2 regions of the Brevibacillus sp. HB1.3 genome follow, and region 2 is predicted to be linked to the other one. Evidence: predicted binding sites of a transcription regulator. Region 2 holds the regulator's gene; the other holds the start of a gene.

Region 1 (7,836 bases), on a different contig from region 2:
GCTAGAGTCATACTACGTTTACCAACTGCTAAAGCTACGTCCGTCTCTTTTGCAGGCTATGGCTCTGCCACGAGGCTACCTTGTCGTTTTCCAAGGAGATCAGATTAAAGCAGTCTTGGACGAGCACGATGTAAATGTATGGCCGACACATCACTAGCGGCTACTAGTTAACTTTTGCCGATACTTTATTCACGAGCTGATCCGCTTGCCGCGTCGTTTCGGGCAAACGGTATTTGGGTGAGAGCTTGGTGATCCACGTGCATGCAGTTGGCAAAGAGATTCCGTGTCCGATCGAGACGAAGATTGGTTTGATATTCGGTTGTGTGCGCAAGACTCCACCGATGATCTCACCCTGATCGATCAACGGGGAATACGTACCTCTTTCGTGTGCTGGTTCTTCGTATTCACCTAGTAGTCTCGTCTTTCCACAGCCAATAGTCGGAATGTCAAACAGGACGCCCAAATGACTGGCTAGTCCGAATCTTCGCGGGTGAGCGATACCTTGCCCATCGCAGACGACGAGCTGCGGTGTTGTTTTGAGCTCCTTGAATGCACGTACCAACGGAGGCAGCTCTCGAAAAGAGAACAAGCCAGGAATATACGGGAATTCGACGGTGTCTTGAATGACGACAGACTCGACGACATGCAGGGAATTGGCGTCGAGGATCACGACACCAGCGACTAACAAATCAGACTCGGCATGATAGGCCACATCTACCCCGGCGATATAGCATACGTCCGTTAGTTGATCTTCTTTTTTTACTTGCTGGGCTAGCTGTCGCTGTAAGTTGATTGCCTCTTGCTCATTTATGTTCCAAGGATGCTGGATAATTGGCTCCATCTGGTTACCTCCGGATGATAGAAGATTTGTTCATTATATCCAATGGATGTGCTATGCTCCAAGTCTTAGGAACAATCCCGAGAAAATACGTTGACTTCTCGGATGAAAAGCACTATTTTGTAACCGACAGAATGATCATGTTCGAGATGGAACGAGGAGGGCTCGTCGTGAAAATCGCAGTAGTAGGAAGCATCAATATGGATCTCGTAACCCATGTACAACATTTGCCCAAAGCAGGAGAAACGATCGCAAGCCATCACTTCGAGCTGATCCCGGGTGGAAAGGGAGCGAATCAGGCAGTAGCAGCGTCTCGCCTGGGTGCGCATGTATCCATGATTGGAATGGTAGGAGAAGATGAGAACGGCCGGGTCATGCTGGGAGGACTAACAGATGCGCAGGTTCACATAGAGGGGATCAAATGCTCAGGTACGACAGGCATGGCTTTTATCAATGTAAGTGATGATGGGGAAAACAACATCGTGCTTGTTCCAGGAGCGAATGCACTCGTCAGCACTGAGCATATTGCTGACAATCTGTCTATTTTAAAGGACAGTGACGTCGTATTGCTCCAACTGGAAATCCCGATGCCTGTCGTGGAATATACAGTCAAAGAGGCAGCTCGACTCGGCAAGCTGGTCATTTTAAATCCGGCACCTGCACGCGAGCTATCCAGTGAGCTATTAACCCATGTACATACGTTAACCCCGAATGAAACAGAGCTTTCTATTCTCACAGGAATGCCTGTATCCACGATAGACGAAGTGTATGCCGCAGCCAAAAAGCTTTTGTCAGGTGGACCAAAGCGCGTCATCGTGACGTTGGGAGAAAAGGGCGCTCTCTTAATAACCGCTGATGGAGCGACCCATATCCCGGCTTTCCGCGTAGAGCCGGTGGATACAACTGCGGCAGGCGATTCCTTTACAGCAGCTTTTGCGGTTGGGATCACACAAGGAATGACAGAAACCGAAGCGGCCACATTCGCTAGCAAAGTAGCAGCGATTGTCGTTACTAGGAACGGAGCTCAACCATCCCTGCCTACTTTCGATGAAGTACAAGCATACTCTTTTTAATGGGGGGAAAATGATGGAGAAGGTCAATGTAGCTGAAAAGTTTACGTTATTCCATGAGTATTGGAATCCCAAAATTGCTGGCGAAATCAATGACTCCTATGTAAAGCTGGCGAAATTGAAAGGAGAGTTCGTCTGGCATCAGCATGAAAATGAGGATGAGATGTTTTTCGTCGTGAAAGGGAAACTGCTTATTAAGTTTCGCGATAAAGATGTTTGGTTAAACGAAGGGGAATTTCTCATTGTTCCAAAAGGTGTAGAGCATATGCCAGTTGCAGAGGAAGAAGTTCATGTATTATTGCTTGAACCAAAGACGACGCTGAATACTGGAGATCAAGTAAACGAAAAAACAGTAACAGATTTAGAGACGATATAATCAATGATCGAGCCTATTTTGAGAGATGGTTTTCAAAATGGGCTTTTTCTATAGGCATGGTTTTGTACAGTTGCAGCTATTTTATTTGTTGACCAAACGGTACATAATGTATAAGATTTTCCATAACAGTTGGAAACGAAAGGAGGATTCCGGTGAGCAAACGCGGCAGACCACGTGATTTTGATTACACGTCCATCGTAGATGTGGCCATGAAAACATTTTGGTCAAAAGGCTACAATGGTTGTTCTACGCATGATTTATGCAGTGATACTGGCCTGGGGAAAGGCAGCTTGTACAATACGTTTGGCAGCAAACAGGACCTGTATCTCGCAGTGGTGGAACACTATCACGATACCGGGATTCGTGAACAGCGGGCGTTATTGGAAGGTCCGGATTCGGTGAAAGAACGGTTGCAAAATTTTTTAGCGTGGGCATTCGTGGAAGACTTTGAATCAACGAATCCAAAGGGATGCTTGCTGATCAATGCGGGATTGGAACGGGCAAAAGACGATCCCAAGATTGAAGAAATTGTCTCCCGGCATGTTGAACTTCTGAAGGATACCATGGAAAAAGTGATGGAGGAAGGCTTGCGAACGGGTGAAATCTCTCAAAAACGTTCTGCGGTGGATTTGGCAAGCCTATTTTTAAGCAGTTACTACGGCTTTCGTGTATTGAATACTTCCACACAGAACCGGAAATTGGCTGAACAAATTATGAAGGGGACCATGGAATCTATCTTCGGCGCGTAATGCGCTCTTTTTTTGAATGATTTTTGTACCGATTGTTACAATAAGGAGGGCTTCCTCATGCCGTCGATGATTTATTTGTTAGCGGTAGCGATTTTTGCAATGACGACTTCTGAATTTATGGTGGCAGGGATGATGAAGGACCTTGCGGATGATTTCGGTGTATCGATCTCATCCATCGGGTATTTCATTACGGCGTATGCGGGTGCAATGGTAATAGGGGGCCCGATACTAACGGCAACGCTTCTGCACATTCGCCGAAAACAAGCGTTGCTATCATTGATTGCCGTCTTCTTTATTGGTCAAACGTTAGGAGCAATAGCTTGGAATTACGAGTCAATGATGCTTGCGCGTATCCTAACGGGTATTGCCTCATCAGCCGCGTTTGGCATCTCTGTCAGTATTTCAGCCGGCTTGGTTCCCCCTCATTCACGGGGAAAGGCCGCTTCGATTGTTTTGGCAGGCTTAATGATTGCTACTGTCGCAGGACTCCCCCTGACAACCGTGATTGCACAATATTTCGGCTGGAGAATGAGCTTTTGGGCTGTTGCTATCGTCGTATTGCTATCAGGGATTTTGATTCTATGGCTGCTCCCTTCCTCCACACAAAAAGATCGGATGAACGCAAAGGATGAGCTTGCCAGTTTTCAAAATCCGCACCTTTGGGCCGCGTATGCAACGAGTATGCTAATCATTGGCGGTACCTTCGCAGCGTTTAGTTATTTTACGCCGATTCTTACAGATGTAACGGCATTTTCGGATACGAGCATCCCGTATTTGCTTGCCCTTTACGGCATCGCGACCGTGATCGGAAATATCGTGATTGGCAGACTTGCTGATCGTTTTACCATGCGAATCCTTGTAACGGGATTAAGCATCCTCCTAGGGGCATTGGTTCTGTTTGCGGTAGGTGCCGAAAATAAATGGATCGCGGTGCTGTCCATTGTTCTGATTGGGTTGACGGGTGTAGCGATGAATCCGGCCATGATTGCACGCGTCATGAATACAGCAGGCAGTGGGACGATGGTAAACACGGTGCATACTTCTTTTATTACATTGGGTGTTGCCATTGGTTCTTTCTTAGGCGGGATCGGGATCAGCAGTGGCTATGGACTTGTTTCACCATTGTGGGTAGGTGCTTGTTTCGCCGTTATCGGGTTACTTTCAATCGTTCCTTACCTGCAAAAGAGCAAAGTGTAAAAAACCATACAATCCCTCTTGAAAGTCAAAGAAGGTCAAACTATAATAAAGTCAACGAAGGTCAGAAAAGGTCAAAGGTCTTCTGAATTCCAAAACAACGCTTTTGGGGGGATTGAATATGCATTGTGAAATCTGCAAACAACGAGAAGCAACTGTGACTGTTCATATACGTGTACAAAATCAGCAACAAAAATACGATCTGTGCCAGGATTGCAAAACAAAGCTGACAAACAAAATGGGAGTGGGCATGGGCTTTAGTCCTTTCTCCTCCTTCTCTGGACTGGATGAGTTTCTGCAAGGCTTTGCTCAAGGTCAGATGAATCCGGGCAAAGCTTCCGGTCAACCACAGCGACAAGCGCCAGAACGCGGTGGGGGCATCCTCGATGACCTGGGCCGTAATCTAAACGATGCGGCACGTGCCGGGCTGATTGACCCAGTGATTGGACGCGAACAAGAAATTGAGCGTGTCATCGAGATTTTGAACCGACGCAACAAAAACAATCCGGTTCTGATCGGGGAGCCAGGGGTCGGGAAGACGGCGATTGCGGAGGGCCTCGCTTTGCGCATTACGGAAGGGCAAGTACCGACCAAACTGAAAAACAAGCAGGTGTACATTTTAGATGTCGCCTCTCTGGTTGCAGGGACGGGAATTCGCGGACAGTTCGAGGAAAAAATGAAGCAAGTAATTGCCGAGCTGCAAAAACGCAAAAACGTCATCCTGTTTGTGGATGAGATTCATCTACTGGTTGGAGCAGGCTCGGCGGAAGGATCCATGGATGCAGGGAACATCCTGAAGCCAGCTCTGGCTCGCGGTGAGTTGCAGCTGATTGGGGCAACTACGTTAAAAGAGTATCGCGTGATTGAAAAAGACGCTGCTCTGGAGCGCCGCCTGCAGCCAGTCATGGTCAAGGAACCAACTATAGAACAAGCCATCGAGATTTTAAAAGGATTGCGCCCGAAATACGAAGCCTTCCACCAAGTCGCTTACTCGGATGAAGTCATCCGTGCCTCCGTGGAATATTCCCATCGTTATATCCAGGATCGATTCTTGCCTGACAAGGCGATTGATCTCATGGATGAAGTGGGCTCGCGTTTGAACCTGAGATCCTCCGTGGTGGATACGTCAGAGTTGCATGAGCGTCTGGCGCAAATCAATCAGGAGAAAAAGGAAGCGACGGAGCAAGAAGCTTACGAACGAGCTGCCCATCTGCGCGACGAGGAAGCGGGCATTTTAGAGAAGCTGGATCAAATCGAAGGCAAGGAACAACGCGTCAAGGTTGACGTCACAGACATCCAAGCCTTGATCGAGCAAAAGACCGGGATTCCTGTTACCAAGCTGCAAAGTGATGAGCAGATGAAAATGAAAAACCTGGCAGCTCATTTGGAAGCAAAAGTCATTGGTCAGTCCGAGGCGGTCACACAAGTAGCGAAGGCGATTCGCCGCAGTCGAGCAGGTCTGAAACCGAAAAACAGACCGATTGCTTCCTTCCTGTTCGTTGGTCCGACTGGCGTAGGGAAAACAGAGCTGTCCAAAGCGCTGGCAGAGGAGCTGTTTGGTACCCGCGATTCCATGATCCGTCTCGATATGAGCGAGTACATGGAGAAGCACTCGGTATCCAAATTGATCGGTTCTCCTCCTGGCTACGTCGGTCATGAGGAAGCAGGTCAGCTGACTGAGCGCGTACGCCGCAATCCATACAGCATTATCCTGCTGGATGAGATCGAAAAAGCACATCCAGACGTGATGCACATGTTCCTGCAAATTCTGGAGGATGGCCGTCTGACAGATAGTCAAGGCCGTACGGTGAATTTTAAGGAGACGGTCATCATTGCGACGAGCAATGCCGGTGTGATCGAGCGTAAAATCTCCGTTGGCTTTGGGGCACAAGCGCCCGAGCCTGCGACCGTGCTGGATTCTCTGGGAGCGTACTTCAAGCCGGAATTCCTGAACCGCTTCGACTCGATCATTTCCTTTGCTCATCTGGAAAAACAGGATTTGGTCAAAATCGTCGATCTGCTGCTGCAAGATGTCATGGGCAATCTGTCTGAGCAAGGAATGGAGATCAGCGTGACAGATGCCGCAAAAGAAAAGCTGGCAGAGCTGGGCTACAACCCTTCCTTCGGGGCACGTCCATTACGCCGCGTGATTCAGCAATATGTGGAGGATGGCATTGCGGATCTGGTGATGGAAGAAGACAATGTGACAGCAATGGTTATTGATGTCGAGGATGATGTAATTCGAGTGAAAAAAGGATAACAGTTGTAAAAAAAGAAACCCCGATCTGGGGTTTCTTTTCTATTTACGATCTTCTTTATTTATTCATGAGTTTCTCATTGATGCCATTGCCGACGCGAGTACTTTCCATTTTCAGCTGGCGGCGCTTGGCGACGATTTTCTTCACCCATAACCCGATCAAGATGAGCGGCACCACGGTGAGAAAGATATAGAGAGAAACGTTATGGACCATATTTTCCGCCATTTTACCGTAAAAATAGAACAAGAATCCAACTGCGTAAAATTTGACTGCCCGTCCAATTGCGGCATACCCGATCAATTTCCACAACGGGAATTTCAAGCACCCCGACATGATTGTAAATACTTTGAACGGAATCGGTGTAAACGAACCGATGAAGATCGCGACTTCGCCCTTCTTTTGAAACATCTCTGTGGCAGAGTCAATCCATTCCTTCTTGAGAAGTTTGTACAGAACGGATTTACCTAGTACTTTACCGATAAAATAACCGACGGGAGTCCCTATGAGACAAGCGATGTAGCCTACCGTAGCAATCCACAATGCCTGCGAAGGATCAACGAGGCTGAGTGGCACTTGAAGAAAGAAGGCAGGAACGGGAAAGATGACTGCGTCTGCAAAAGAATGGATGAACATTCCTAAATAGCCGTATTCCATTAAGAAATCTAAAATGTTCTGAAGCATCTATTTCTCCTTTGTCATTCTATCGTTACTGCCAGTCATCAACTCAATTACGTATGTGTATAGATGCGATTCTACTTCAAACTGGCCGACTATGGAACGAATTTTTTTGAAATGGATTCCCTTATTATACAACGAAATACCCCAATCCCTGCATCTTGAAACAATTTATACCAAAGAATAATCCGGGTAAACCATGCTCTTTGTATCTGATAATACGATGTAGATCGTTTTCTGGTTACTCAATAGTTCCATTATCGTGATTTCATTGTTGTCCAAAAACGCACCCCCGCCGGATTTTAACTACGACTTAAGGCGGATAGGTTAACGGTGCATGCGGCGTAGCACATCCATCAACACGTCAATTCCTTGCTCAATCATTGTTTCCTTGGCATAGGACACATTCAGCTTCAACATATTTTCTTGCGGAAAGCCCAGCAAGTAATTTTTGTCAGTAGCATCCACAAGGATTGAGCGTTTTTTGAGCTGGCTGATAACAGCAGGGACCGGAATGGAATCGTTCAACACAATATGCGTATGAATCCCCGGATACGCAAGGGGCTGAAAGGTGAACAGATGCTCTCCATTCGCCGCAAACTGGTTCAAGGACGCCATCAGCAGGTTGGATCGCCGGTGATAGGAACTGCGTATCTTTTGCTTGTGTCGCTCGAAC
Region 2 (7,836 bases):
GTAGCGTGGTCACGGAAACTACTTGCAATGCTTACGGCAATCGCCAAATCAACCGCTGGCTCATCTAATCTGACCCCACCTGCTACGTTTACATAAGCATCCTGATTTTGCAGCATCATGCCCATGCGCTTTTCCAACACCGCCATGATCATCGCCACACGCTGATGATCGACCCCTGTTGCCGTTCTCCGTGGGGTTACAAAGCTGGTTGGGGCAACGAGAGCTTGTAGCTCAACCAAAACGGGACGTGTGCCCTCCATACTGGCTACGACTGTGGAACCCGCAACACCAAATGGACGCTCTGCCAAAAATATCTCGGATGGATTCGCCACTTCCTCTAGACCGCGATCCTTCATCTCGAAAATACCGATTTCGTTTGTCGAACCAAAACGGTTTTTGACGGCACGCAAAATTCGAAACGTATTGTGACGCTCCCCTTCAAAATAGAGAACAGCATCCACCATGTGCTCAAGCATACGCGGACCGGCGATGGAGCCTTCCTTGGTTACGTGACCAACGATGAAGGTACCAATCCCTTTCCCTTTTGCAATCCGCATCAATTGGGCTGTTGCCTCCCGCACTTGTGCGACACTCCCCGCAGCTGATTGGATCGTCGGGTGAAACACGGTCTGGATCGAGTCAATAATCAGAACATCCGGGTCTACTTGATTAATATGCTGTTCGATCAAATCCAAATCATTTTCTGCCAATACAAACATCGGCGGCGTTTGCAAATGGAGTCGATCCGCGCGAATTTTGATTTGTTTTGCCGACTCCTCTCCAGACACATAGAGAACCTTCGCCCCTTGATGAGCCAAGGCAAAAGAAGTTTGCAAAAGCAATGTCGATTTCCCGATTCCAGGGTCTCCCCCAACCAAAATGAGTGAACCCGGAACAAGTCCTCCACCAAGAACACGATTCAATTCTCCGATCGTGGTATCCATGCGTGGATCTTCTTCACTGGCTACCTGGGTCAATGGAATCGCAGATTGGCGCTGGCCGCCGCTCATCCCTTCGTGACGATGTGGATTTTTTACCGTCACTTCCTCTACCAGGGTGTTCCAACTGCTGCATCCCGGACATTTCCCCATCCATTTTGGCGATTCATAGCCACATTCTTGACACGCGTATTTCGTTTTATACTTTGACATAATCGCACCCTCACTTGGATTTCTTTCTCTACTTTTATCATAATTACGCACCCAAAAAAAGAATACCTCCCGAATCAGGAGGCATTCTATTACGTTTCAACCCAGCTTATGATTTCGTTTTTTCAAGGCGCTTGACTACCAGCTTGCCTTCTTCCGCTTCGATATTGACGGTATCGCCTTTACTGATCGTGCCCTTGAGCAATTCCTCGGACAAATTATCCTCGATGTGGCGCTGGATAGCTCGACGCAGAGGACGTGCACCATAGGCCGGATCAAAGCCTTCTTTTGCCAATACCTTTTTGGCTTCTTCGGTCAATTGGAAATCAATGTCCTGCTCTTTCAAACGTTTACGCAGCTCTTCTGTCATGAGAGATACGATTTGCTCGATGTGCTCTTGCTCCAAGGAGTGGAACACGATAACTTCGTCGATACGGTTCAAGAACTCAGGACGGAAGCTCTTCTTCAGCTCATCCATGACTTTGTCCTTCATATCCTGATACTTTCTTTCCGAATCGTTGGTCGTGAAGCCGAGCGTTGTATTTTTCTTGATCATGCTGGCTCCGACGTTGGAAGTCATGATGACAACCGTATTGCGGAAGTCGACGGTACGTCCCTTGGAGTCTGTCAGACGACCATCATCCAATACTTGCAAGAGGATATTGAATACGTCTGGGTGAGCCTTCTCGATTTCGTCCAGCAAAATGACGGAGTAAGGCTTGCGACGCACTTTTTCAGTCAGCTGACCGCCTTCGTCAAAGCCTACGTAGCCTGGAGGGGCACCTACCAGACGAGCGGTGGAATGCTTCTCCATGTACTCGGACATATCCACACGGATCATGGCATCCTCGTCACCGAAAAGCGTCTCTGCCACGGCACGAGCCAATTCGGTTTTACCCACACCAGTAGGCCCCAGGAAGATAAACGAGCCGATTGGACGTTTTGGGTCTTTCAAACCAGCACGGGCACGGCGGATCGCACGCGAAATGGATTTGACTGCTTCATCTTGACCAATGACGCGATCATGCAAAATCTCTTCCATCTTCAGCAAGCGCTCTGTTTCTTCTTCCTTCAGCTTTAACACAGGAATACCCGTCCAGCTCGCCACTACTTGCGCGATGTCTTCTGGTGTAACCTCCATATTCAGCTGGCCTTGGCGTTCTTTCCAGTCTTTTTTCGTTTTATCCAGTTCTTCACGCAGTTTTTGCTCCTGATCGCGAAGTGCTGCTGCTTCCTCGAACTCTTGTGATTGTACAGCAGCGTCTTTTTCCTTGCGCACCTCTTCCAGACGTCCCTCGAGCTCTTTGAGGTTTGGCGGAACTGTAAAGGATTGCAAGCGGACTTTGGATGCCGCCTCGTCGACCAAGTCGATGGCCTTGTCAGGCAGGAAGCGTTCCGTAATATAGCGGTCAGACAGCTTTACTGCCTGCTCGATTGCTTCATCGGTAATTTTGACACGGTGGTGGGCTTCATAACGATCACGAAGGCCATGCAGGATACGAATGGCATCCTCCGCTGTCGGTTCATCAACCTGAATCGGTTGGAAACGACGCTCCAGTGCCGCGTCTTTTTCGATGTACTTGCGATATTCATCCAACGTTGTGGCACCTACGCACTGTAGCTCGCCACGTGCCAGAGCAGGCTTCAAAATGTTGGAGGCATCAATTGCCCCTTCTGCTCCACCTGCACCAATCAGGGTGTGCAGCTCATCAATAAACAGGATGATGTTTCCTGCTTGGCGAATTTCGTCCATGATTTTTTTCAGACGATCTTCGAACTCACCGCGATATTTGGTTCCCGCAACAACGGTTCCCATATCCAGTGTCATGACTCGTTTATCACGAAGGGTCTCCGGAATTTCGTTGTTCACGATTTTCTGGGCAAGACCTTCTGCGATAGCTGTTTTCCCGACGCCAGGCTCCCCAATCAAAACAGGGTTGTTCTTGGTGCGTCTGCTAAGTACTTGGATCACACGCTCAATTTCTTTTTGGCGACCGATTACCGGGTCTAGACCGCCGTCACGAGCGATTGCAGTCAAATCCCTTGCCAAGCCGTCCAACGTCGGCGTATTCGCCGCTGGATTCCCTCCAGACGGTTGATGAGATGCCATCATTTCCGAGCTGCCGAGCAGCTGGAGCACCTGTTGACGTGCCTTGTTCAGGCTAACGCCCAAATTGTTCATGATTCTCGCAGCAATACCTTCTCCTTCACGGATCAAGCCAAGCAGAATATGTTCAGTCCCCACATAGGTATGACCCAGCTTGCGGGCTTCGTCCATCGACAGTTCAATGACCTTTTTGGCGCGAGGTGTATAGTTTGGTGTGTAATTACTACCGGACTGCTCTGTTCCTCGCCCGATTAACGACTCCACTTCACTCTGGATTTTATCGAGGCCAAGCCCAAGTGATTGCAGTGCCTTCGCCGCAATCCCTTCGCCTTCTCGAATGAGTCCCAGCAGCACATGCTCTGTCCCAATATCTTTGTGTCCGAGACGAACCGCCTCTTCCAGGGCAAGCGCCAGTACTTTTTGTGCGCGTTCTGTAAAACGTCCAAACATCATATCGTACACCTCCGTATAACCGTGTTTTTTCTCTATATGGTTAACAATTGCGTGATACCATTACGATTACTCTTGTGATTCTACTACGCGTAGACGTTCGCGGATCAGCCTTGCCCTTCTTTCGTCGCGTTGGTCCGGAGTGAGCTTTTGTCCAGCGTGGTGTTGTAAAAACCCTGGCTGTGTCGTGACTAACAGTTCATTCAGGACCAGCGGAGATACATTAGGAATGATGCCTAGATCGATCCCCAGACGTACATCTGACAGGCGCTGAGCCGCTTCCTTGGACTCTACCGTGCGGGCATACATCAAGATGCCATACGAGCGAAAAATCCGATCCTCCAAAGAAACCCGGGTATGCTCCAGCAAGTAAGTGCGTGCCACACGCTCTTGCTCAATAATCTGTCTGGCCACACCGTAGAGATTGGAAAGGATATCCGACTCAGACATCCCCAGTGTGACCTGATTGGATAACTGAAAAAGATTCCCTAGAGCTTCGCTGCCCTCTCCGTAAATTCCTCTAACGACAAGACCAACTTGATTAATCGCCTGTAAAATTCTGCTGATCTGCTGCGTCATCACCAGAGCGGGCAGGTGCAGCATCACGGATGCACGAATTCCCGTACCCACATTGGTTGGGCAGCTTGTAAGATACCCTCGAGTTTCGTCGAACGCGTAGTTCAAGCTTTTCTCAAAAATGTCGTCTATTTTCGTACCTATTTCCCATGCCTCGTTCAAACGAAACCCGGGTAATAGTACCTGTATTCGAATGTGGTCTTCTTCATTAACCATAATGCTGACAGACTCATCTTCCCGAAGCAATACGGCACCTTTACGGGATTCCTCTGCCAGATGAGGGCTAATCAGATGCTTTTCTACGAGCACCCGTTTTTCTAACGGGTTAATTTGATCCATATGGATGACCTGAAGCTGATGCCGTTTGCGCATTGCCTCCGAATCGCTTACTTCCGTTACCTTTCTCACCACTTCCTCGCCCTGCGAGTCCGTTGCCAATAACGGAAAGGGGTGCTGGCGCAGGTTACGGGCGATACGCAGCCGTGTACTAATGACAATGTCGGAATCAGGACCTTCTCCTTTCATCCAATTGCTCCACGGGTTTTGCATAAACTGCTTTTGGGACATAACCAGCTAACCTCCCTTGCTACGATTGGGCCATTTTTTGTTCCAATGCTCGAATTCGATCACGCATTTCTGCTGCCTTCTCGAACTCTTCACTGGCGACATGACTTTGCAGCGCTTGCTTTAGTTGCTCCAGCTCTTTACGGATCTTCAGTTTGCCACCGGTACGCTCTGGTACTTTTCCACTATGCTGTGTGTTTCCATGAATCCGGCGGAAAAGTGGGTCCAGTCGATCCCCCAAAAAGGTGTAGCAATCACTACAGCCAAATCTGCCGCTTTTACTAAATTGAGCATATGTGAGTCCACATGTTTCGCATTGAAGCGGCTTATTCGTTGCCGTTTCGCGTCCATTCTTTTGCATGGGATCAAATTTTAAAAGTCCTGATAGGAGATTGTTGATGCTGAAGTTGTGAAAGCCGGTAAAGACGTCCCCTTTTTCATGAGCACACTGCTCGCAAATATGGTATTCGGTTTTTTCGCCATTGACGATTTTCGTCAAATGAAGTGTCGCCGGTCGTTTTCCGCATTCCTCACAGTTCATAACATCATACCTCCTTTTACTTCAACAAGATTGCCGCGATCATCTGCTTTAAAATATTTGCCCGCAAACGATCCCGCAATTCAGCTTCTAGAGTCAAAACGTTTCGCGAGGTAGCGATTTTCATCAAGGTGGCTTCTCTAATGTTGACTAACCCTTCCTCCAATAGTCTTTCTACGATCGCATTTCCCACACTCTGACTGATGCTCTCACCAATCAGTTCTTCTGTTAGCAATTCCTGCAAGCGTGCCTTGCTGACAATCTGCACCTTGCGTATGCGAATATACCCGCCGCCCCCGCGCTTACTCTCTACGAGGTATCCTTTTTGAACGGTAAAGCGCGTATTGATGACGTAATTGATCTGAGACGGCACACATTGAAAATGGTCGGCAAGCTCACTACGCTGAATCTCGATCGATCCATTGGGACTGTTAGTAAGGATGCTTTTCAAGTGATGTTCAATGATGTCCGAGATGTTTCGCAAGTCATCGCCTCCTATTCCTCTGTGTATGTTCTTATGAGGTTACCTATTGACTTTGACTATCTTTGACGTTAATTATAATGGGTTTAGTGCGTGCCCGCAAGTGTCCCTTACACATTCTAGTGTGGGCAAAAGAGGGTCGCTTGAAACTTGGACATGATCAACAAAAAAACCACTCCCTGAGGAATGGTTTATGCTTGTTCTTGTGTATTGGTGTCGATTGTTGGCAAATGATTCAGTAGCTGAGAGAAGCTGGTGATGATAACATCTGCCCCATCAAGCTCGCCTGGTTTCGCAAAACCAAAGTCGCATCCAATGGTAAATAAACCGTTTGTCTTGCCTGCTTCCACGTCGGAGTGACGATCTCCTACCATAATGGCCTGCCCGATTTTGTAATCAGACAACAGTTTTGCAACCAGGTCATTTTTGGAATGCGTGCGGAAACGACCGGCCGAGTACAGGTCTGTCATCAGCGGCTTTAACTCGTATGCCTGACAAATAGCATCGATGTACTCTTCCTGCCCATTGCTTGCTACAAATAAAGCAAAACCTTTTTCATGCAGCTTTTCTAAGGTTGATTTTACATCCGGATATAGCTCGGTCACTCGTTCTTTGAGTAACTGGATTTCATTGTTTAGTAAGAAAGCATCTGCTGAGCGAATGGCTTCTTCACTCGCACCCGGCAGTAATTTGTCCCAGATCTGCTCGATCGTCATTCCCAGTACATTGATCAGTTCACGTTCGTCAGGGGTTTCCCCTTGCCATAGCCCTTTTTGACGAAGCTGGTCAAACGTTCGAATAAAAGCGGGGGTCGACAGCTTTTCTGTTTGCAGTAACGTGCCATCCATATCAAATAATATCGCGAATGGTACAGTCATGGGTTCCTCCATTTTGTCTGGCTAGGCAGCTATTCTACTTTTCTTGGCAACATATTCATATCATCCATGATAAACTCAGTAATTCGTTGTGCAGCATCTGGCTTTGAGATTTTTTGTCCCATTCTACGCATATATTCCACCTTGGACGGGCTATGCAATAGTTCATCGATAAAGTAAATCAACTGCTCGGATAGATTCGCGTGTACCGCACACCCATTATTGAGCAAAAAGTGGCTGTTCCTCTCTTCCTGTCCAGGCAGAGGGTTGTAAACAATCATGGGTACCCGTTTACTCATTACTTCAGCTGATGTAAGTCCGCCTGATTTGGTGACAATTAAATCAGCCGTTTCCAAGTATTCGTGGAAGTTATTGATGAATTTTAGCGGAACGACTTCATGCCGATACGTACGATTTGTCACCTTATTGTATAGCTTGTCGTTTGTCCCCGTTAACACAAAGGTTTTCAGGGGAATGTTAATCTCTTCTAGCCCATCTAATACCTTTTCCATCGAGCCGAGACCCAATCCGCCCCCCGAAAGAATAATACTCTTTTGTTCAGGAGCGAGGCCAAGCTTTTGCCGAATCAATTCGGGTTCCAATGGCAAACTGAATTTCTTCATGATAGGAATGCCCATCGGAATGAATTTTTGATGATCCTGTCGATAAACGTCTAGCAGGTAATACAGTTGTTCATGACCGATGAAGTAATAATTGATATGGTGATTAATCCATGAAGGATGGATGGTATAGTCAGTAATGATCGTATAGATTGGTTCCTTCCAATCATTTCTTCCTTTCAGTACGGAGAGCATACAGCTTGCAAACGGATGCGTTGCAATAAAGGCATCAGGCTGTACACTGTTGATCAGCTTTTTCAGTTTGTTTGCCAATAACTTATTCATCAGCACATTCATATCGAAGAAGCGGGTTTTTTCTGTATTATGATAAATTCTGCCCCACATCTTAGGTGACAGCCTCAACAGATTCATATAGCTTTCCAACAAAATCTTGTGAAAGGTGGGGCTAATATACTCTAACGTATCGATGATCATTGATGTGCAACCACTCTCAGCCAAGCTTTCTTGCATGGCCCG

The links. The regulator CtsR, encoded in region 2, represses protease genes until heat stress. The targets are predictions, from matches to a motif close to ATGGTCAATAAAGGTCAAACA.
Region 1: the regulator CtsR is predicted to act here: its motif matches at 4,288-4,308, upstream of HPY31_RS16760 (ATP-dependent Clp protease ATP-binding subunit).

What each region holds. Positions count from the first base shown of each region.
Region 1 is NZ_JABMIT010000006.1:344,046-351,881, reverse strand. It holds gene HPY31_RS16790 (immunity protein Imm33 domain-containing protein) at 1-157, shown strand, start outside; gene nfi (deoxyribonuclease V) at 164-841, opposite strand; gene rbsK (ribokinase) at 1,009-1,911, shown strand; gene HPY31_RS16775 (cupin domain-containing protein) at 1,922-2,284, shown strand; gene HPY31_RS16770 (TetR/AcrR family transcriptional regulator) at 2,437-3,033, shown strand; gene HPY31_RS16765 (MFS transporter) at 3,091-4,230, shown strand; gene HPY31_RS16760 (ATP-dependent Clp protease ATP-binding subunit) at 4,349-6,487, shown strand; gene HPY31_RS16755 (YqaA family protein) at 6,543-7,166, opposite strand; gene HPY31_RS16750 (aminotransferase-like domain-containing protein) at 7,488-7,836, opposite strand, start outside.
Region 2 is NZ_JABMIT010000019.1:55,328-63,163, forward strand. It holds gene radA (DNA repair protein RadA) at 1-1,151, opposite strand, end outside; gene HPY31_RS27985 (ATP-dependent Clp protease ATP-binding subunit) at 1,258-3,708, opposite strand; gene mcsB (protein-arginine kinase McsB) at 3,775-4,848, opposite strand; gene mcsA (protein-arginine kinase activator protein McsA) at 4,868-5,386, opposite strand; gene HPY31_RS28000 (CtsR family transcriptional regulator) at 5,403-5,867, opposite strand; gene HPY31_RS28005 (HAD hydrolase-like protein) at 6,056-6,742, opposite strand; gene HPY31_RS28010 (MGDG synthase family glycosyltransferase) at 6,772-7,836, opposite strand, start outside.